Regions from separate parts of the Acidovorax sacchari genome, predicted to be linked through region 2. Evidence: predicted binding sites of a transcription regulator. Region 2 holds the regulator's gene; each other region holds the start of a gene.
The links. Region 2 encodes FNR, which switches genes on or off when oxygen is low (the NO sensors DNR and NnrR bind a similar motif). Its sites were predicted from a motif close to TTGATNNNNATCAA; they were not measured.
Positions count from the first base shown of each region.

Region 1 (7,351 bases), 1.5 Mb from region 2:
CACTTCGGGAGCCAGCGCATTGAGCCCGGCGATGTGCCCGTCGTCGGCCGCCTCGTGCAGCAGGGGGCGGAAGTCGTTCGCGTCCCCGGCCATGAACACCGGCAGGTCGCCGACCTGCACCGTGCGGCGGTCCACCGGCGGCATGCCATGCCCGTCCAGTTCCACTCCCAGCGTTTCCAGCCCGAGGTGCTCCACATTCGGACGGCGTCCCATGGCCGCGAGGACCTGGTCCACCACGACCGTGGCGCTGCCGTTGGAGACTTCGATCCCTCCTGGCACCTCGCGCAGCGTCACCTCCTCTCCGACGTTCAGCACGAATTCCGATTTCAGCAGCCCCAGCAGCGCGTCGTTCACGGCGGGGTCGGAGAGCCCGGCGATCTCGTTGCGGCTCGAGAATGCCGCCACCTCCACGCCCAGCCGCGCGAGTGCCTGGGCCATTTCCGCACCGAGAGGTCCCAGGCCGATGACGGCGATGCGCGGGCCCAGTTCGCGCTGCTCGAACAGGGTATCGGTTGTGAGGATGCGGTCCCCGAAGGCCAGCCATTCCTCCGGAACGATCGGCCGGGAACCTGTCGCGATGATGATGCTGCGGGTGTCGTACACGTGGCCATCCACCTCCACCCGGTGCGGGCCCATGAGCCGGGCATGCCCGGCGATGCCCAGGGTGCCGATGTCGGACGCCTTGCGCGCGCCCGCGACGAAATCATCTCGCAGCGCGCGGATGCGCTCCAGCACCGCCGGAAGGTCCACCCCCAGCGACTGCTGGCCGCGGATGCCGAACGTATCGAAACTGTGGCGGCGGTGGAAGGCATCTGCGGCCTCGATGAGCATCTTCGACGGCATGCATCCCACCCGGGCACAGGTGGTGCCCCACGGGCCGTCGTTCACGATCCGCACCCGCTCCGTGCGTTTGCGCACTTCGCGCAACGCGGCGAGGCCGGCGGAACCCGCTCCGAGGATGATGACGTCCAACGTGTCGCTCATGGGCCTGGATCTCCTGCTCTGGGTGGTTGACTCGGCAGGAAAGTGTCGGCGCGCGTGCGCATGGCGGCATGTAGGCGGAAAGGCTGTCTTGTCCTGGCAGCCCGGGCCGGGCCGCTCTCAGGCCTCGGGCCAGCCGGCCCGTCCCTGGGCGGCGTCGTCGATGCGCTGCTGGAACGCCGCGGCGCGCTGCGCCGGAATCGACAGGCGCAACAGGACCAGCGAGCCGTGCTCCACGCCCTGCAGTCGGGCCCCTGCGGTCTCCACCTCGCGGCGCACGAGTCCTTCCAGTGCGTAGGGCACCAGGCACTGCAGGGTGGCCATGCGTTCCAGCGGCACCTTGTCCGCCTGGAGCAGGGCCTGGGCCACGGTGTCCGCATACGCCCGCACGAGCCCTCCGGCGCCGAGCTTCACCCCGCCGAAGTAGCGCACCACGGTGGCGAGGACTCCCTCCAGATCCTGGTGCCGCAATACCTCCAGCATGGGCCGGCCTGCCGTGCCCCCCGGCTCTCCGTCATCCACCGCGGCCGACTGGCCTCCGGCCAGCAACGCCCAGCAGACATGGGCGGCGCCCGGGTGGTCGCGCCGCAGGCCGTCCACGACCTGCTGGGCGGTGGCCCGGTCGGCCACGGGCTGCACGCAGCCGATGAAGCGGCTCTTCTTGATGACGAGTTCGCTGTGCGAAGGCGCTCGGAGTGTTTGCGGCATAGGGGGCGCAAGTGTAGGCGGACGGGCAACAGTGGCCTCCCTTCCTGGGCATTGATGCACGTCAACGGCCCCGTGCGCCGCCTTTCCTACGATAGGCCATCGCCGCATCGGCGGCATTGACCGAAGGAGAAACCCGACATGGCAAGACATTGGAAGGCATTGGCCCTGGCTCTGGCGCTGGGCGCCGGCGCATCCGCCCAGGCGGCGGACTGCAGCGTGGACATCGAAGGCAACGACGCCATGCAATTCAACAAGGCTGCCATCGCCGTACCCCAGAGCTGCAAGCAGTTCACCGTCAAGCTCAAGCACGCTGGCAAGCTGCCCAAGACGGCCATGGGCCACAACTGGGTGCTCACCAAGGCATCGGATATGCAGGGCGCTTCGACCGATGGCATGGCGGCCGGCGCGGAAAAGAATTTCGTCAGGGACGGCGACAAGCGCGTCATTGCCCACACGAAGATCATCGGCGGTGGCGAAAGCGACTCGGTGACGTTCCCGGTCTCATCCCTCAAGGCCGGGGAGTCGTATGCCTATTTCTGCTCGTTCCCGGGTCACTCGGCGCTCATGAAGGGCACGCTGACGCTCTCGAAGTGAGGCATCGCCAGGGCGGGGCAGCGAACGCCCCGTCCGGCCACGGTATAGCCGGGCCCCATGTGGCTCGGGCGCCACGGCGGGATGTTTTGTCATGGAGGAGGCGTGCCGGCCTACAGGAGGCCTGCATCAGCCCCCGTACGCTCATCGGGGTACTCCCCGCATGAAGACCATGCGACGCCCCACGTCGCTACAGGAAGCCCGCCATGCTGTCCTTCAATCTGAGCTCTTTCGCGCTGCCCCGTCCATTTTCCGCGCTGCCCTTCCTGGGCGATGCTTCGGGTGCTTCACCCGCCACCCAGGCGACCGCGGCGCCATCCGCCCCGGCGGACGGCTGCCTCCTGGTGTCGGCCTACGAAGATCCTCCTGCGGATCTCGACCAGCGGGTGCGCGCCGTCGGCGAATGGTGAACGGGGCAGGCCGCCGGGGCCTTTGAGCCCTCGGCGGAGTTCCTGTCGGTCACGCCTGCAGCGCGGCGAACTGCATCGGCTGGGGCAGGGCGGCGTGCTGCGGCTGCAGCTTGAAGATCGATACGGCCTGCACGAGATCCTGGGCCTGCTGCTGCAGACTCTTCGCCGCCGCCGAGCTTTGCTCGACCAGCGCGGCATTTTGCTGGGTGGCCTCGTCCATGTGGTTCACGGCGACGCCCACCTGCGACACGCCATGGCTCTGCTCGTTGCTGGCGGCGCTGATCTCTCCGACGATGTCGCTCACCCGCTTGATCGACGCCACCACTTCTTCCATGGTCTGACCGGCCCGGTCCACCAGGGCCGTCCCTGCTTCGACCTGCGTCACGCTGTCGGTGATGAGGGTCTTGATTTCCCGGGCCGCCTGGGCGCTGCGTTGGGCGAGGCTGCGCACCTCGCTGGCGACCACGGCGAAGCCGCGTCCCTGCTCGCCCGCGCGGGCTGCCTCCACCGCGGCATTCAGCGCGAGGATGTTGGTCTGGAAGGCGATGCCGTCGATGACGCCGATGATGTCGGAGATGCGGCGCGAACTCTGGTTGATTTCCCGCATCGTGTTCACGACCTGGTTCACGGCGTCTCCGCCCTGCTGTGCCACACCGGTGGCCCCCTGAGCCAGCTGGTTCGCCTGCAGTGCGTTGTCGGCGTTGTGGCGCACGGTGGAGCTGAGCTCATCCATGGTTGCGGACGTTTGCTGCAGCGCGCTGGCCTGCTGTTCGGTGCGCATGCTCAGGTCGCCGGCACCGGTGGCGATCTCCGCCGAGCCGATCGCGATGGAGTCCGATGCGCTGCGCACCTGGGTGACGATGCGCGCCAGGCTGCTTTGCATGCTGGCGATGGAGGCCATCACGCTGCCCGCGGCAACGCCGCCAGCCGCGCCCAGTGGAGCCAGATCGCCTTCGGCCACGCGCTGGGCAGCCCAGCCCAGTTCGGACGGCTCCGCGCCCAGGGCACTCGACAGGCGGCGCGTGATGATCACGCCCGACACGATGGCCATGGCCACCGCGGCCAGGCAGGCACCGAGCAGAATGTTCCGTTGCCGTACGAAGCTCTCGGCCGCGGCTGCTTCCGTCGCGTCCGCGCGCTTTCCGGCGTCGGCCACGAAATCTCCGGTCTTGCCCGTGAGCTGGGCGAGCAGAGGTCGGCATTCGTTGTTGATCTTGGCCACGGCGGCGTCGCGCTGCCCGGCCACTGCCATCTTCACGATGTCGCGGGCCACAGGGCCGTACACCGACTCGATCTGCTCCAGCTCACCCAGCAATTGCCGGGTCGATCCCGGTGCAGAGCGATCCTGCTCGATCGCTTTCTTCAGTCCGGCCAGGTTTTTCTGGACGTCCTCGTCGGCCTTGAGCACCAGGGCCAGTTCCTTGTCCGCTTCCTGGCGCTCGGTGACGAGCACCAGGTTGCGCACTGCGATCGCCCGGCGGTTCACCGCGCTGCGCAGACCGCTCGCGAGGTCGGACTGTGCATTGATGCCTTGCACGTAGCCCGTGAACGTCTGGTTCGCATTGCCCAGCGAGTGGAGCGAAAGAACCGAGACGATGAGCACCATCACCACCAGGGCTCCGAATGCGATGCTGAGCTGGTTTTTGACGGTCATTGTGGCTTTGCGCATGGGGAGGCCTCCGTGGATAGATGTCGCGCTCTTGCAATGGGTGAACGCTGTAGCGAATTATTGCTCAATTTGAAAAAAATGATTTTATTGATTTCAATCGGCATGTTCAAGAATTTTTTTTGCACTTTTTACGGAACTTGCACGGCGTCCGGATCACCGTGAAACCACATCGTGACCGTGGTGGCCTGCGCAGCCCTGGACGCTTCCAGGGGCGGTCCCACTAGAATCCAGGGCCCCGCCCCCACGCCATTCCAATGAACGCCCCTGTCGACGTTTCCTTTTTCGCGCGCGCTGCCAAGCCGCTGACGAGCTATCGCCCGTACTGGGCGAAGCGCTTCGGCACGGCCCCGTTCCTGCCCATGAGCCGCGAGGAAATGCAGCAGCTGGGCTGGGACAGCTGCGATGTGATCCTGGTCACGGGCGACGCCTATGTCGATCACCCGAGCTTCGGCATGGCGGTGATCGGCCGCACGCTGGAGGCGCAGGGCTTCCGCGTCGGCATCATCGCCCAGCCCGACTGGCAGAGCGCCGAACCCTTCAAGGCGCTGGGCCGTCCCAACCTGTTCTGGGGCGTGACGGCGGGCAACATGGATTCCATGATCAACCGGTACACGGCCGACCGGAAGATCCGCAGCGACGACGCCTACACCCCCGGCGACGTCGGCGGCGAGCGTCCCGACCGCGCTGCCATCGTCTACAGCCAGCGTTGCCGCGAGGCGTTCAAGGACGTGCCGATCATCCTGGGCGGCATCGAAGGCAGCCTGCGCCGCATTGCCCACTACGACTACTGGAGCGACAAGGTGCGCCGCTCCATCGTGGTCGATGCCAAATGCGACCTGCTGCTCTACGGCAACGCCGAGCGTGCGCTGGTCGAGGTGGCGCACCGCCTCGCCGCGCGGGAGCCGGTCGAGCAGATCACCGACGTGCGCGGCACGGCCTTCGTGCGCCGGCCGGGCGATGAGACGGCCGCCGGCTGGTTCGAGATCGACTCCACCACGGTCGATGAGCCGGGTCGCGTCGAGGCCCACGTGAATCCCTACCTCACGACCAGCGAGCAGGCGGCCGCACAGGGCAGCAGCTGCAGCAAGGAGGAGGGCGCTCCCGCGGCACAGGATCCGAACCCCGCGGTGCAACCGATCCAGTTCGTGGCGAACCCGGCACTCAAGGCCAGGCTCAAGGTGCCCCCGCGCGAAAAGAGCGTCATCCGGCTGCCCAGCTATGAGCAGGTCAAGAGCGACCCGGTGCTCTATGCGCACGCCAATCGCGTGCTGCACCTGGAAACCAATCCGGGCAATGCCCGTGCATTGGTGCAGGCGCACGGGGAGGGCGCCACGGCGCGCGACGTGTGGATCAACCCGCCGCCCATCCCGCTCACCACGGCCGAGATGGACCATGTCTTCGATCTGCCGTATGCCCGCGGCCCGCATCCCAGCTATGCCGACGAGAACGGCAGCCACGATGGTGCGACGAAGATCCCTGCATGGGAGATGATCCGCTTCAGCGTGAACATCATGCGCGGCTGCTTCGGCGGCTGCACCTTCTGCTCGATCACCGAGCACGAGGGTCGCATCATCCAGAGCCGCAGCGAGGACTCGATCATCCAGGAGATCGAGGACATCCGCGACAAGGTCAAGGGTTTCACCGGCACGATCTCCGACCTGGGCGGCCCCACGGCCAACATGTACCGCCTGGGCTGCCGCAGCCCCGAGATCGAGGCCGCCTGCCGCAAGCCCAGCTGCGTCTATCCGGGCATCTGCCAGAACCTCACCACCGACCACGGCCCGCTCATCAAGATCTACCGCCGGGGCCGTGCGCTCAAGGGCATCAAGAAGATCCTCATCGGCTCGGGCCTGCGCTACGACCTGGCTGTGAAGTCGCCCGAGTACGTCCGGGAACTGGTGCAGCACCACGTGGGGGGCTACCTGAAGATCGCGCCGGAGCACACCGAGCAGGGCCCGCTCACCAAGATGATGAAGCCGGGCATCGGCAGCTACGACCGCTTCAAGCAGATGTTCGAGCAGTTCAGCGAAGAGGCGGGCAAGAAGCAGTTCCTGATCCCGTACTTCATTGCCGCCCATCCGGGAACCAGCGACGAGGACATGATGAACCTCGCCATCTGGCTCAAGAAGAACGGCTTCCGCGCGGACCAGGTGCAGACTTTCTACCCCAGCCCCATGGCCACCGCCACGGCCATGTACCACTCCGGCCGCAATACGCTGACGCGGGTGCGCCGCCAGATGCGCGATGCGGCCGAGGAGTCCGTGGATATCGTGCGCGGCGAGAAGCGCCGCCGCCTGCACAAGGCTTTCCTGCGCTACCACGACCCCAACAACTGGCCCCTGCTGCGCGAGGCGCTCAAGGCCATGGGCCGGGCCGACCTGATCGGCAACGGCAAGCACCACCTGATCCCGACCTTCCAGCCGATGACGGATGGCAGCTACCAGAGTGCCCGGCGCAAGAACAGCACGACGGTACAGGCCAAGGGGCCGGCGCCGGGCAAACTGCTGACCCAGCACACGGGGCTGCCGCCCCGCGCGGGTGTCCGCACGGGCCCGCGCGCCGGCGGTCCATCGCCCGGCAAGCCCGCTGCCGGGCCGCGGCCGATGGGTGCAGGGCGGAGCAAGCCGCGCTGAAACGCGTAGCGCTGGCTTTCCGGCCGCGCAGCCGCACCGCTCGACCCGGCGGGGACTGCAGCCCGGGCGGGAAGCCATCAGGGGGCAGGCTGGGGGATGAGGTCTTCGATGATGAGGCGCCGGTAGAAAAAAGCCGCGCTCGCACCCAGCGGTTCCAGTGACGCCTGCAGCGATTCCGGGCTGTCGTCCTCGCGCGGCCGGATCAGCAGTCCGTGGTGGCCCTGAGCCGCCAGGTCAGCAATGCGTCGCACGATCACGCCCTCCGCCCCCACGCTCGGCAGGGGGGTATCCGCATTGCCCAGGGTGCGCACGACGTGCTGGTGGATCGCGTCGGGCGGCGCGTGCGATACATCGGTGTA
Region 1 covers NZ_AP035783.1:3,312,549-3,319,899, reverse strand. Annotated here, with positions in the region: gene ACGHC0_RS14810 (dihydrolipoyl dehydrogenase) at 1-984, opposite strand, end outside; gene ACGHC0_RS14805 (IMPACT family protein) at 1,102-1,689, opposite strand; gene azu (azurin) at 1,828-2,283, shown strand; gene ACGHC0_RS14795 (hypothetical protein) at 2,487-2,690, shown strand; gene ACGHC0_RS14790 (methyl-accepting chemotaxis protein) at 2,740-4,359, opposite strand; gene ACGHC0_RS14785 (YgiQ family radical SAM protein) at 4,614-6,992, shown strand; gene ACGHC0_RS14780 (hypothetical protein) at 7,070-7,351, opposite strand, start outside.
Region 1: azu (azurin) is a predicted target of FNR. The motif match lies at 1,741-1,754, and genes of this name have one in related genera.

Region 2 (7,351 bases):
ACAAGATGAAGTACCCGCGCGGGCTGATCCGCTACTCCACGCAGAACGGTGTGGCGAACCGCTGGACGCAGTCGCAGATGCTGCGCCGCGTGCTGCGGCCGCGCGTGCTCATCTACACGGCCGTGCTGGTGGCGCTCAGCGTCGGCATGCTCACGAGCCTGGCGCTGCGCACGCCGCTCAAGGTGGACGTGGTGCGCGACCGCGCGGCGCTCTCGCGCATCGTGGCGGGCGGGCGGCTGGAGAACGTGTACAGCCTGCAGATCATGAATGCCACCGAGGCGCCCCAGCGCTACCGCATCGCGGCGTCCGGACTGGAAGGGCTGGCTGTCGCTTCGGAGGCCGAGGTGGAGATCGGCGCCGCGCAATCGCGCTGGGTGGCGGTGCGGCTGCAGATTCCGTACGGCTCGGCCGCGCCGGGCTCGCACCCGGTGGCCTTCGAGGTGCAGGCCCTGGAGACGAAGGCCCACGTGAAGGAGAAATCCATCTTCCTCGTGCCGCGCTGAAGCGGCGAGGACGGTTGGTGTTATTCAGTATGGCAGGCCCCTGCCACCCTGTGGTGTGATGGGGCCGAGGTGACGAAGGAAGGAGTTCGAGATGATGGCGAACAAGACGACATCGGCCGCCGCGGCGGCCCAGCCCTGGTGGAAGTTCGGCCACGTGTGGATGGTGATCGCCGGGCCCGCGATCGTGGTGGTCGCCGGCACGGCGACGGCATGGCTCGCCGTGCGGCAGCCCGATCCGGTGGTGGCGGAAGACTATTACCGCCAGGGCATCGAGATCAACCGCACGCTGGAGCGCGAGCGCGCGCGCTCCTCCGCGATGGAGCCGGCGATGAAGGCGCGCAACCACGCGGCCACGCCGGCCGAAGACCAGCCCCGCTGATCCGGCCGCCCCGCCTGGCGGGCCCCCGGGCCCGACGTGTTCCGTTCGTTTTCGACACCGATGACTGCAAAGGAGGAGATCGCGATGAGAACCCAACGCTGGATGTGGATCGCCTGGCCCGCCTTCCTGGTGGCCGGACTGATCGAGATGGTGGTATTCGCCTTCGTGGACCCTGCCGCACTGCACTGGTCCGACCAACCCCTCGCCCTCTCGCGCGAGGGCGTTTATACGGTGGCGTTCTTCGTGTTCTGGGCGCTGTGCATGCTCTCCAGCGCCCTCACCACGCTGCTGTCCATGTCGCCCTTCGAACTCAACCGCTGCCCCGTTCCCGCGGGAGAGCGCCCGATGGAGTGCGGCAAGTTTTCGCAGTGAAGGTTGGGTACTGTCGGCAGATGTGAGGGCTCGCCAATCGGGATGATGTCCCGCATGCAACCAGGCAACCAGAGTCTGCCAGGTCAGGCAGGTCAGGCAGGGGCCCAACATTTGTCGCAGAGCGTTGGCGCAGCGAAAGGCCGACGGACACGCACGGCCTCACCCATCAGAAGGCCGCGGAGCAGGCCAGGCCAGCAGACGCCGTGGAACGGGCTTCGCCCGGCCACCGGCGTCGTCCCCCTTCCCGCCGTGCGCCGCACGGCGAGAGAAGGGGGAAGGCGCGCAGCGCCTCAGGGGGATGTCAGTTACATGCCTGGCTGTTCACGATCCGCTTCAGCGCATCCGGCTCGACGATGCGCACGTGCCGCTGCTTGACCTCGACGATGCCTTCCTCGACGAATTTCGAGAACGTGCGGCTCACGGTCTCCAGCTTGAGGCCCAGGTAGCTGCCGATCTCCTCGCGGGTCATGCGCAGCACCAGTTCGGACTGCGAGAAGCCCCGCGCATGCAGGCGCTGCACGAGGTTGAGCAGGAAGGCCGCGAGGCGCTCCTCGGCGCGCATGCTGCCCAGCAGCAGCATCACGCCGTGCTCGCGCACGATCTCGCGGCTCATGATCTTGTGGACATGGTGCTGCAGGGCCGTGACCTCGCGCGACAGCTCCTCGATGCGCTCGAAGGGCATGACGCACACCTCGGCGTCCTCCAGCGCCACGGCGTCGCAGGTGTGGTGGTCGCTGACGATGCCGTCGAGCCCGATGATCTCGCCGGCCATCTGGAAGCCCGTCACCTGGTCGCGTCCGTCCTCGGTGGCCACGCAGGTCTTGAAGAAGCCCGTGCGGATGGCGAAGAGCGACGTGAAGGCCTCGCCGTTGCGGAACAGCGTGCCGCCGCGCTTGACCTTGCGGCGCGTGGCGACGATGTCATCGATGCGCTGCAGCTGCTGCTCGTTCAGGCCCAGCGGCATGCAGAGCTCGCGCAGGTTGCAGTTCGAGCAGGCGACCTTGATGGTGTGCGGATTCATGGATGAGCAGCCTTCCCTTCTGTGTTCTATCTCGCTGTGCATGCAGGCCGGCCACGGTGCGGACGCATGGCAGGAGCGCAGGCGTGCAAAAAAGAATGTGGCGGGCGACTGTGATGCGTCAATTGTCGCAGCGACGCGCGTCCAAATGCTTGACCGGCGTCAAGGACACGGGCGCGGGACATGGGGCACATTGTGAATTGATAAGGAATTCCGCACCATGAACGCTGTGACTCCCGAGCTTCTGCGCCGATTCGACGTGCCGGGCCCCCGCTATACCTCGTACCCGACCGCGGACCGGTTCGTGGAGGCCTTCGGCGCCGACGAGTACGTGCTGGCGCTGCAGCAGCGCCGCCTCGGCTCGGCCGCCAAGGCCGTGCCTCTTTCGCTGTACGTGCACATCCCGTTCTGCGAATCGCTGTGCTACTACTGCGCGTGCAACAAGATCATCACGCGCCACCCCGAGCGCGCCGACGTGTACCTGCGCTACCTCAGCCGCGAGATCGACCTGCACATGGCGCACTGCGCGCCCGGCCATGCGGTGAGCCAGCTGCACATCGGCGGCGGCAGCCCCACCTTCCTCGGCGACGAGGCGCTGCAGGAACTGATGAACATGCTGCGCCGCAGCTTCACGCTCGTGCCCGGGGGCGAGTATTCCATCGAGGTCGATCCCCGCACGGTGGATGCCGGGCGGCTCGCACGGCTGGCGGAACTGGGCTTCAACCGGCTGAGCTTCGGTGTGCAGGATTTCGACCCGGCCGTGCAGAAGGCGGTGCACCGTGTGCAGCCGGCCGAGCAGGTGTTCGCGCTGGTGCAGGAGGCGCGCCGGATCGGCTTCGAATCCGTCAACGTGGACCTGATCTACGGACTGCCGCGGCAGACCCCCGAATCGTTCGACCGCACGCTGGCCCAGGTGTGCGAGCTGCGGCCCGACCGCATCGCGCTCTATGCCTACGCCCACCTGCCGGAGCGCTTCAAGCCGCAGCGGCGCATCGTGTCGGCCGAGCTGCCGATGGCGTCCGCCAAGGTGTCGATGCTGTCGCGCTCGCTCAACGCCTTCCAGGACGCGGGCTATGTGTACGTGGGCATGGACCACTTCGCGCTGCCGGGCGACGCCCTGGCCGTGGCGAAGCGGCAGGGCCGGCTGCACCGCAACTTCCAGGGCTACAGCACCCAGCCCGACTGCGACCTGATCGCGCTGGGCGTCTCCGCCATCGGCCGCATCGGCGCCACGTACAGCCAGAACGCCAAGACCCTGGACGAGTACTACGATCTCATCAACCAGGGCCGGCTGCCGGTGGTGCGCGGCCTCGCGCTGACGCGTGACGACCTCGTGCGCCGCTCCGTCATCATGGCCCTCATGTGCCAGGGCGAGGTGCTGTTCGAGCCGATGGAGCAGTCGTGGCTGATCGATTTCCGGCGGTACTTCGCGGCGGAGCTCGAGGCGCTCGAAGGCATGGCCGGCGACGGCCTCGTCACGGTGGGCGAGGACGGCATCACCGTGACGGAGATGGGCTGGTTCTTCGTGCGCGGCGTGGCCATGGTGTTCGACCGCTACCTGCAGGCGGACCGCAACCGCGCGCGGTTCTCCCGGATCATCTGAACGTCCTCTTCTTCCCGCAGGAGACGCCATGCCCGATGCACTGATCTGGACGGCCTTCGCCATGGGGCTGGCGGGCGGGCCGCACTGCCTGGCGATGTGCGCGGCTCCCTGCGCCGTGATCGTGGGCGGCGCGCAGCAGGGCAACGGAGTGCCCGCGCAGGCGCCGCTGCGCCGGTACGGCTCCGTGCCTGCCACGGCGGGGGCGCCCGCCGCCTGCGCCGCGCCGGCGGCGACCGGCCTGCTTCGCGGCGGCATGGCGCGCACCGCGGTTTTCCACGTGGCCCGGATGGCCGGCTACGGGCTGGCCGGCGCCGCCGCGGCGCTGGCCATGGACCGCCTGGCCTGGCTCACGCAGCAGTCCGCGGCCCTGCGGCCGGCATGGACGCTGCTGCACGTGGGCATGCTGGCCTGGGGCCTCCTGATGGCCCTGCAGGCGCGCCAGCCGCTCTGGGTGGAGCGCGCAGGCCGCGCGGTCTGGGCCCGTGTCGGCCCGGGCGTGCGCGCTCCGGGCGGGCTGGCGGTGGCGGGGCTGGCGTGGGCCCTGATGCCGTGCGGGCTGCTGTATTCGGCCCTGCTCGTGGCGGCGCTGGCCGGCAGTCCGGCGCAGGGGGCTGCCGCGATGGCCGCGTTCGGCGGTGGAGGCGCACTCTGGCTGCTGGGCGGCGCCTGGGCCTGGCGTCGCCTCCGCTCCCGGGTGGACGCGGCGCGCGCCACCTGGGGAGCGAGGCTCGCCGGCCTGCTGCTGGCGGCCGTGGCCGCCTGGGCGCTCTGGATGGACGTGGGACGCCAGGCGCTGGAGCCCTGGTGTCGCTGAAGCGGTACATTTCTTTCGCATCAGGAAACAGCTACTCACGAACTGGTGATAATGGTTTCGAATGAGAGGCGTTACGCGCCTCTCTCATTTCGTGACCTCCCCGTGAACTCCTCCCTCCTCATCGACGTCGCCCTGTTGCGCGTCGGCATGTACATCCAGTTGGAGCTGGGATGGATGAACCATCCCTTTCCGGTAAGCAGCTTCCGGATTGCATCCGGGGACCAGATCGCCACCCTGCAATCCCTGGGGCTGGAGCAGGTGCGCTGGGTGCCTGCGCGCAGCGATGCCGCGGTGCGCGCGGCGATGGAGGCGCCGGCATCCGCTGCGCAGGGTTCTGCGGAGCCGGCCCCGGTGCCCGGAGCCGGCTCCGGCACCCCGGCCGCCGAGCCGGCGGGCACGCTCCATGCGCGCCTGGAGTCCCAGCGCCGGGCCCTGGCCCGCTGCGACGAGCAGTTCGCGCGGGCCACCCGGGTGTACGAGCGCCTGGCCCTGCACGTGGAGCAGGATCCGGCCGAGGCGCGCAAGGCCACCGAGTCCCTGGTCCGCGGCTGCGTGGACGAACTCATGGCCCACGGCGATTCCGCGGTCCGCCTGCTGTCCGAGCGGGCCGGCACGCGCGCCGCGCTGCATTCCGTCAACGTGGCGGTGCTGTCCCTGCTGCTGGGCAAGTCGCTGGGAATGCGCGGGGAAGACCTGGGTGACCTGGGCATCGCGGCACTGCTGCACGACCTGGGCAAGATCTCCCTGCCGCCGCACGTCGCGCAGCCCAGCGCCGCGCTGGGCCCGGCCGACCAGGCCCTCTACGAGGCGCACGTGGGCGAATCCGTCGTATTGGCGCAGCGCATGGGCCTGGGCCGGGCGGTGGTCTCGGCCATCGCCCAGCACCACGAACGGGCCGATGGCGGCGGTTTTCCGCTCGGACTGCGCGGGGCCGACCTGGGCCGGGCGGGGCAGGTGCTCGCGCTGGTGAACCACTACGACCGGCTGTGCAATCCGCTGCGCGGCGCGGCCCCGCTGACGCCGCACGAGGCGCTGTCCGTCCTGTTCGCCCAGCACAAGTCCCGTTTCGACGCGCAGGTGCTGCAGTGCTTCATCCGCCTGATGGGCGTGTACCCCGCAGGGTCGATCGTGCAGCTCACCAATGAACGCTATGCCATCGTGGTGGCGGTGGACTCGGCCCGGCCGCTGCGGCCGCAGGTCATCGTGCACGACGGCAGCGTGCCGCGCGACGAGGCGCTGGTGCTCGACCTGGAGCGCTCGCCGGACCTGGGCATCCGCCGCAGCCTGCGCCCTGCGCAGCTGCCGCGCGATGCGCTGGACTACCTGTCGCCGCGCAAGCGCATCTGCTACTTCTTCGAAAGGGCACTGGTGGCCGGCGCGGACGAGGTGCCGGAATGAACGGCCCGGCCATCGATATCGCGTGGCGGTCGCTGTTCGCGGGCCTGCGCGAGGCGCTCTGGCTGGTCGATGCGCAGTCGCTGAACGTGGTGCTGTGCAACCGGGCCGCGGCCGAACTGGCCGGCCGGCCGCAGGAAGCCATGGAAGGGCGGCCGGTGCACCTGCTGGCCAACACGCCCGAGGATCTCGCGTTCTGGTCGCAGGACCTGGCCGGGCTGCGGGCGGGCATCCATTCGCACTCGGGCATGCTGCGCCCCGACGGCTCCCTCGTGCCGGTGGACCGCCGCGTCGCCGCCGTCGAGTCGCCGGAGGGCATGCCACTGCTGGTGCTGGGCATGCTGGACCGCAGTGAGCAGGCATCCATCCAGGGCGAGCTGGAACGCCTGCTCTCGGAACTGCGCGCCACGCTCGACTCCGCCGCCGACGGCATGATGGTCTGCGACATGGGCGGTCGCGTGCGGGCCTTCAACCAGCGCCTGGCCTGGCTGTGGAACATGCCGGCAGACCTGCTCGTGCAGCGCGACGACGCGGCCGTGGAAGCGCACATGGCCGGCCAGGTGGCCGACGCCGATGCCTACCGTGCGCGGCTGCTGGGCATCGCGCAGTTCCCGGAAGAGGAAACCCTCGACATCCTGCACCTGCGCACGGGCACCGTGATCGAGCGCCGTTCGGTACCCCAGATGAGCCAGGGCCGGCCCATGGGGCGCGTGTATTCCTTCCGCGACCTCACCCTGCAGCATGCCGCGCAAAAGCGCATCGAGCAGCTGGCGTACAGCGATGTGCTCACCGGCCTGCCCAATCGCCTGCTGCTGTCGCGCTGCGTCGCCTCGGCGCTGGAGACCGCGCGCGTGCAGGGCGGCGGGTTCGCCATCCTGTTCATCGACCTCGACCGCTTCAAGATCATCAACGATTCGCTGGGGCATCTCTTCGGCGACCGGGTGCTGCAGCTCGTGGCGCAGCGCCTGCAGGGCTGCCTGCGGCAGAACGACATGCTGTGCCGCCTGGGAGGGGACGAGTTCGTCCTCCACCTGGATGCGGGCGACGCACCCATGGCCGAATCCGTGGCGCGCCGCATCCTGGAGGACATGCGCCAGCCCTTCATGCTCGACGGCATGGGGTTTTCCATCCAGTGCAGCATCGGCATCGCGCTGCACCCCCGGGACGGCGAGACGCTGGACGACCTGATCAAGCAGGCGGACACCGCCATGTACCGGGTCAAGGAGCGCGGCCGGGGCAGCTACGGGTTCTACCAGCCGCAGATGAA
Region 2 covers NZ_AP035783.1:1,830,924-1,838,274, forward strand. Annotated here, with positions in the region: gene ccoG (cytochrome c oxidase accessory protein CcoG) at 1-503, shown strand, start outside; gene ACGHC0_RS08240 (FixH family protein) at 598-882, shown strand; gene ACGHC0_RS08245 (hypothetical protein) at 967-1,254, shown strand; gene fnr (fumarate/nitrate reduction transcriptional regulator Fnr) at 1,556-2,275, opposite strand; gene hemN (oxygen-independent coproporphyrinogen III oxidase) at 2,493-3,875, shown strand; gene ACGHC0_RS08260 (sulfite exporter TauE/SafE family protein) at 3,904-4,689, shown strand; gene ACGHC0_RS08265 (HD-GYP domain-containing protein) at 4,741-6,087, shown strand; gene ACGHC0_RS08270 (putative bifunctional diguanylate cyclase/phosphodiesterase) at 6,084-7,351, shown strand, end outside.

Region 3 (7,351 bases), 1.4 Mb from region 2:
GTGGCCTACGCCCTGGAACGCGACGGCCTGGCAGTGAGCCACAGCCTGCTGCTGGGCGATGCCCGCGGCCTGCTGCGCGCCCATCGCTTCGACCTGCTGGTGCTGGACGTGGGCCTGCCCGACGGCAGCGGCCTGGACCTGCTGCGTGAATTGCGGCAGCAGGGCAGCGCCCTGCCCGTGCTCATGCTCAGCGCCCACGGGGAAGAGATCGATCGCGTGCTGGGACTGGAACTCGGTGCCGACGACTACCTGCCCAAGCCTTTCAGCCCGCGCGAACTGGCTGCCCGGGCCAAGGCCCTGCTGCGCCGCGCCGCCGTGCCTGCGGTGGCACATGCCCGCTTGGCCACCGGCCCCTTCCATGACGACGCTACCGGCCAGCGCATGCACCTGCACGGACGCCCGCTGGAGCTCACGCGCCGCGAATACCGCCTGCTGTCCCAGCTGCTCGCGGGCGCGGGCCGCATCCACACGCGCGATGCCCTGCTGGCCGGCGCCTGGGGCGGCGACAGCGAGAGCACCGATCGCACCGTGGACACGCACATCAAGACCCTGCGCGCCAAGCTGCGCGAGGCCGACCCGTCGCGCGAGTACATCCGCACGCACAGGGGCATGGGCTATTCACTAGAGGTATGAAGCCACCCCTGACGCGCTTCGCGCCATCCCCCTTCCGCTGGCAAGGAGCTTGACCCATGCGCCTCGGATTGCGGCTGCTTTTCGCGTTCTTCCTCATCAACGGCATCGCGGCGTTCTTCGTGCTGCGGGTGTTCACGGCCGAGATCAAGCCCAGCGTGCGGGAAGTGATGGAGGACATGATGGTGGACACCGCCAACCTGCTGGCGGAACTGGCGAGCGACGACCTCGCGAGCGGGCGACTGGCAGCGGGCGCGCAGGGCGCACCCGGAACGCCGGAAAGCGATTTCGCACGCCACGTGCGGCGCTACGCGAGCCGGCCGGTCGATGCCTCCATCTGGGGGTTGTCCAAGCAGACACTGGATTTCCGCATCTACGTGACCGATGCGCGCGGGCGCGTGGTCTTCGATACCGAGCGGCGCGCCGTGGGCGATGACTATTCGCAGTGGCGCGACGTGGCCCGCACGCTGCGCGGCGAATACGGCGCCCGCGCCACGCGCGACGTGCAGGCCGACGACACCAGCGGCGTGATGTATGTGGCCGCGCCGATCTGGATCGACGGTGCCCCAGGCGGGGAGCGGCGGATCGGTGGCGTGCTCACAGTCGCCAAGCCGACGCGCACGGTGCAGCGCTTCATCGACCGCGCCGAACGCAAGGTGCTGCAGGGCGGATTGCTGCTGCTCGCGCTCTCCGCGGCCGTGGGCGTGGCCGTCACCGTGTGGACCGTGTGGCACGTGCGCCGCCTGCGCGATTACGCCCTCAGCGTGCAGGCGCCGGGCGCCGGCGGCGGGCCGCCGCCCACCGTGCCGCGCGTGCCCGGCGAACTCGGCGACCTCGCGCGGGCCATGGACCACATGCGCGAGCGCCTCGCGGGCCGCGACTACATCGAGGGCTACGTCCGCGCCCTGACCCACGAGCTCAAGAGCCCCGTCGCCGCCATCCGCGGCGCAGGCGAGCTGCTGCAGGACGACCTGCCCGGGGACGACCGCCGGCAGTTCGCGGCCCAGGTGGTGGACCAGAGCGAACGGCTGCAGCGCCTCGTGGACCGGCTGCTGGAACTGAGCAAGCTGGAGCAGCGCCAGCACGCCGAGGCCGGCGCCGCACCGGTGGCGCTGCGCGCCTGCGCCGAGGCCGCCCTGCGCCAGTGCGGGGCGCGAGCCTCCCAACGCGGGGTGCGCCTGCAACTGGAAGGGGCCGGAGCAAGCGGCCCCTGGGAGGCCGATCTCATCACCCTGGCCCTCGGCAACCTCATCGACAACGCCATCGACTTCTCGCCCGAAGGCGGCACCGTGCGCGTGGTGCTGGACGGCGCCACCGCCTCGGTGCAGGACGAAGGGCCGGGAGTGCCGGACTACGCCCGGCCCCGGCTGGGCGAGCGGTTCTTCACCACCGCGCGGCCGGACGGCACGCGCAGCGGCTCGGGCCTGGGGCTGGCGATCGTGAAACGGGTCATGGCGCTGCACGGCGGCCGGCTCGACGTGGCCAGCACCGCCCGCGGGCTGCGGGCGACCCTGGTACTGGCCGGCTGACGGCCCCCAAGGGGTACACAGGCCCGCGGCGCGCGCCGGCCGGGTGGCGGCGCACGCCACTTCACGCTCGCCTCACACACCTCATTTCCCCCTCACACCCGGAGCCGAGACTGCCCCTCCATCACCACTCGCCGGAGGAGCCCCTCTTGAAACACCCCTTTCTCGCCAAAGCCGCGGCGCTCGTCGCGGTCACCTTGCTGCTGCTTTTCGGACTCGGCATGATCGAAGACATCGTGCGCGACCGGCAGCACTACCGCAGCGAAGCCACCCGCAGCGTGGCCCAGAGCCTGGCCGGGCCGCAGACGCTGCTGGGACCGATGCTGCACAGCGCCTGCGTGGAGACCTGGGATACCGTGACCGGCAAGGGGGAGGAGCGCCGCACGACCGAGCAGCGGCGCGAATTCCTGCTCACGGCCATGCCCGAATCGCTGCAGGTGCGGTCGGGCGCCGCGATGCAGCAGCTTTCGCGCGGCCTGCACCAGGTCAACGCCTATACCCTCCAGGCCCATGTCACCGCGCGCTGGGCGACGCTCGCGGACCTGCGCCCCCACGCCACCGTGGAGGGATCGCGCATGCAGTGCGGTGCGCCCATCCTCATGCTGGCCGTGGGCGATGCACGCGGCATCCGCGCCGCACGGGTGGAGGTGGACGGGCAACCACTGGTGCTCAAGCCCGGCACCTTCCACCCCACCTATGCGCGCGGCCTGCATACGCCGCTGCCGGAGGCGCTCCGCGGGCGCGGCGAGCCCCTGGTTGCCTCCGTGGATCTCGAACTGGTGGGCACCGAGCGGCTTTCGATCGTGCCCCTGGGCGGCACGACCGACGTGCAACTGCAGAGCAGCTGGCCACATCCGTCGTTCGGAGGCCGCTTCCTGCCATCGGAGCGCGCGCTCGGCGACGACGGATTCACGGCCCGCTGGAACCTCTCGGCTCTGGCCACCACCGCGCAGCAGGACGTTGCCGCCAGCCGGCGGCTGTGTGACCTCGCAAGCGATCCGGCGCCCTACGAGCCGCCGGGAGCAGCCGATGCGGGCTGCGCCGATGTGTTCGGCGTGTCCTTCATCGATCCCGTCAATCCGTATTCGCTCTCCGACCGCGCCACGAAATACGGTGTGCTGTTCATCGCACTCACCTTCGTGGCCGTGGGCCTGTTCGAGCTGCTGCAGCGGCTGCGCGTGCACCCGGTGCAGTACCTGCTGGCAGGCAGCGCCCTGTGCAGCTTTTTCCTGCTGCTGGTGAGTCTGTCCGAACACCTGCCTTTCGGCGCCGCGTACGCCCTGGCGGCAGGCGCGTGCGTGCTGCTGCTGGCCTACTACGCCTGCCACATGCTGCGCAGCGTGCGGCGCGGACTGCCGTTCGGCGCGGGCATCGCCCTGCTCTACGGCCTGCTCTACCTGTTGCTTCAGCTGGAACAAACGGCGCTGGTGGTGGGCGCGCTGGCATTGTTCTTGGTGCTGGCGTTCGTGATGGTGGCCACCCGCAAGCTGGACTGGTATGCGCTGTCTGGCGCTGGCCGAAGCGCGTCTTCAGCAGCCCGGGCGGAGACCGCACCATGACCCGGCCCCGCGCGCATTCCGCCCAGCCGGGCGCCACGGACTGGTCCGGCTTCCTGTCGGCGCCGGGCACTGCGCAGGCATCGGCAGCCCCGGTGCCGCTGCGTCCGGCAGAGGCCGCCCGCCTCGCGCGCTACCGGGACCAGTTGCTGGCAGCCTGGGATGCGAGGGACCGGGACGCGCTGCGCACCGCCAAGCAGGCCGTGCTGCGGACCGCGACCACCTCGTGGGGAGCGACGCCCGCCTTCGCGCGGGCGATAAGGCAACTCGCCTGGCGCATGGCCGCCCTGCGGCTGGCAAGGTCGCGCACGGAATGACCGGCCCGGACGGCAGGCCGTCCGGGCGAACACGCCGGGCTGTCAGGCCACGGCCGTCGCCGGGACTTCGGCCTCGGCCAGATCGCTGGAGCAGGCTCCCCCGCAGCCATGAATGGGCTCGGCTGGCAGTGCGTCGGGGGCATGCACGGTGCCGCTGACGGGGTCGTAGCCCACGCGGCGCAGGTGCAGGGCCAGCGCGGCATCCATGGTCTGGGTGTGCTGGGGAAACCATACCGCCAGTTCGCCAGCCATGTGGCGCAGCACGGCAGGCTCGCCGGCTTCTGCGCGGGCCATGCCCTCGCCCATGACTTGCAGCACCACCTTGTGCTGCAGGCTGTGGCAGTTGCCGGAGGCGAAGCGGGTGGCGGCCATCCAGGCGTCTTCGCGTGCGAAGTGCTCCGTGGTGTGGGCCACGAGCGCACGCCACGCCGGCAGCAGCGCCTCGTCGTCCGCCTGTTCGACAGCGGCCAGCAGGGCAACGAACTCCTCGTGCGTTTCATCCATCAGGGGCAGGTCCAGCGCGAGACCCTCCGACCATTGCAGTGCGGCCATGCATCTCTCCAATCCTTGGCTTGCGGTGAGCGATGCAGCTTAGGCGCAGCCCCCGCGGGGAGATTTGATGCAGGTCAGCCTTCGGGCCTCCGGACGGGCACGCCATGCTTCGGGCATGGACACAAAAAAAGGCCGAAGCCCCCGTCAGGAGACCTCGGCCCACAGAGGGCCATGGCGTGGCGTGCCATGGCTCCCACCAGTACGCTTACTGGTTGTACATGCGCTTGGCGTCGGCAACGCACTTGTCCTTGGCGTCGCCGGACATGGTGTCGCAGCGCTCCTTGGCAGCCTTGTAGTCGGCTTCACGCTTTTCGTGGGCCGCGTCCTTCTTGGCTTCGGCCACCTGTGCGCTCTTTTCCGCGGCCGTGTCGGCGGGCTTGGTTTCGGCGCGGGCCACCTTGGCGTCTTCCTTGGCCTTCACATGGGCGGCCTTGGCATCCTTCTGGCAGACGTTCTTGGCGTCGCCCTTCAGGTCGTCGCACTTCTCCTTGGCCACGTCGTAGGCGGCGTCGGCACGGGCTTCGGCGACCTTGTAGGTGTTCTTGTCGCTGGGCTTGTACTGGGCTTCCAGTTCAGCCTTGGCGATCTTCTCGTTGCCCTTGGCTTCCTTCTGGCAGACGTCCTTGGCATTGCCCGTCAGGCCGTCGCACTTGGCCTTGGCGGCCTTGTAGTCGGCGGAGATGCGGTCGTTGGCCGCCTTGTGTTCTTCCTTGGTCATGGCCATGCCGGACGTGGCGAGCAGACCGGCGACGGCCAGGGCGAGCAGATTGCGTGCGTGCTTCATTGTTTTCTCCTCAAGTCAGTGAAGGGGATGGTTTTCAAAAAAATGCGGTGGGAGAGCAGGAGTCCGAACGGATCACTTGTCGAAACGGAAATCGGGATGGCGTTCCTGCCAGGCCTTGAGTTCTTTTTCTGCCGCATCGCGTGCCAGGCCCTGGCGCTCCTGCAGCTTGCCCACGAACTGGTCACGCTTGCCGGCGACGACGTCGAGGTCGTCATCGGTCAGCTTGCCCCATTGCTCCTTGATCTTTCCGGTGAATTGCTTCCAGTTGCCCTTGATGGTGTCTTCGTTCATGGACGTGTCCTCTCTTCTGGGTGTCTCGCTCCGCCATCCACTCCGGTACGGGGTGGAACCCTTGCGGGATGCGATGGAGGCACTGTAAAAGTCGGTCCGGCATGGACGCGTAGGTTCGGGGGGTATGGCCGCGTCAGCCCAGGACTACTGGCAGCGTGGGCACCCAGCCATAAAAAAAGGGCATGCAAGCACGCCCTTCGGAATGGAGGGAGGCGCCTTGAACGGCGCGTCCGGTCAATGGGCCAGGTGCAGGCCGCACTCGCGGTTGTCTTCGCCCTTGGTCGGGTCCACGTAATCGAAATTGTTGGGCAGGCCATGTGCCTGGCAGTACTCGTACAGGTCCTTGGAACTCCAGTGCAGCAGCGGCGCGACCTTGACGAGGCCATCGGGGTTGAGGCTGACCGGATCCATCTGCGCCCGCACGGCCGTGTCGGTGGCGCGCAGGGCCGTGAACCAGACCTTGGGGGCCGTCTCGCGCAGGGCCCGTGCGAAGGGCTCGAGCTTGACTTCCTGCGTGAACGCGGCGTGGCGGGGGTCGTCCAGTGCGGGCGTGGGACCGTCCACCGCCTCGCGGTGGGCTCGCGAGCGCAGCGGCAGGTAAATGCGCAGGTTGAGCCCGAGCTGGCGAGTCACCTCATCGGCGAACCGGTAGGTGGCCTCGGTGTTGTAGCCGTTGTCCATCCACACGACCGGGATGTCCGGCCGGGCGCGCGTGCACATGTGCAGGATCACGGCCTCGAACGGGCGGAAGTTGGTGGTGACGATGGCGGGCTGGCCCAGGCCGATGGCCCAGTCCACGAGGCCCTGCGCGTTGTGGCCGAGTTCGGCGTTGATCCGGTCGAGGTCGATGCTGCTGCTCATGGGAATGCGTGGCTCCGTTGCCGCGCCGGCTGGACAAAAAAAGCGCCGGCGGCAGGGTGGGCATTGTGCCGCGCGTGCGGGCCGCCGTCCCGGCGGCGGGTCACGCCCACGCCGGTGGCAGGGATGCAGGACGCGGAATCCTGTTTATCAATGTTAATAATTCGTATTAACTTTTCTATAATCACGGCCGCCATGACATCCATCGCTGCCGATTCCCGCGCCGTCTCCGGTGCCGCCCCCCTGCTGGGGGCGCTGGTGCAGCACTACGAGGAACTCGTCGGTGCGCTGCGGCAGCGCTTCGGGGAAGACTGCTTTCCCCGCGAGATCGTGAACGAGGTCTGCGTGCGGCTGCTGGAGCGGCCCGTACCGCACGTGGAGAATCCGGTGGCGTTCCTGCGCGCGATCTCGCGCGACCTGGCGATCGACCGCCACCGCGCCCGCGCGCGCCGGCCCGAGACGGTCCTGGAGCCGGAATTGCTGGAGGCGCACGCATCGCCTCCCCCTCCTGCTCGGCTGTCGCATCCCGAACTGGCTTGCGCCGCGCAGCAGTGCCGGCAGGCCCTGCTGTCGGCCATCGCGGACCTGCCCGAAGCCTGCCGCGATGTGTTCGTGATGGCCAAGCTGTACGGGTTGCCCCAGGACGAGGTCGCGCAGCGCCTGGGCATCTCGCGCAGCATGGTGGCACGGCACCTGGCACGCGCGTTGCGTGGCGTGCAGCCGGTCCTGCAGGACACCTGCGCCGGAAACACGCCGCCGGACGGAGATCCACGCCACGTCCATGGACACTGATCCGGCCCGCAGGGCGCCCTCACCCGCGCGCCGCCCCGCGCGTTC
Region 3 covers NZ_AP035783.1:439,440-446,790, reverse strand. Annotated here, with positions in the region: gene ACGHC0_RS02020 (response regulator) at 1-633, shown strand, start outside; gene creC (two-component system sensor histidine kinase CreC) at 690-2,159, shown strand; gene creD (cell envelope integrity protein CreD) at 2,306-3,715, shown strand; gene ACGHC0_RS02005 (hypothetical protein) at 3,712-4,029, shown strand; gene ACGHC0_RS02000 (hemerythrin domain-containing protein) at 4,072-4,581, opposite strand; gene ACGHC0_RS01995 (hypothetical protein) at 4,787-5,365, opposite strand; gene ACGHC0_RS01990 (CsbD family protein) at 5,438-5,656, opposite strand; gene ACGHC0_RS01985 (phosphoadenosine phosphosulfate reductase family protein) at 5,891-6,517, opposite strand; gene ACGHC0_RS01980 (RNA polymerase sigma factor) at 6,710-7,306, shown strand; gene ACGHC0_RS01975 (FecR family protein) at 7,296-7,351, shown strand, end outside.
Region 3: ACGHC0_RS02000 (hemerythrin domain-containing protein) is a predicted target of FNR. The motif match lies at 4,646-4,659, and genes of this name have one in related genera.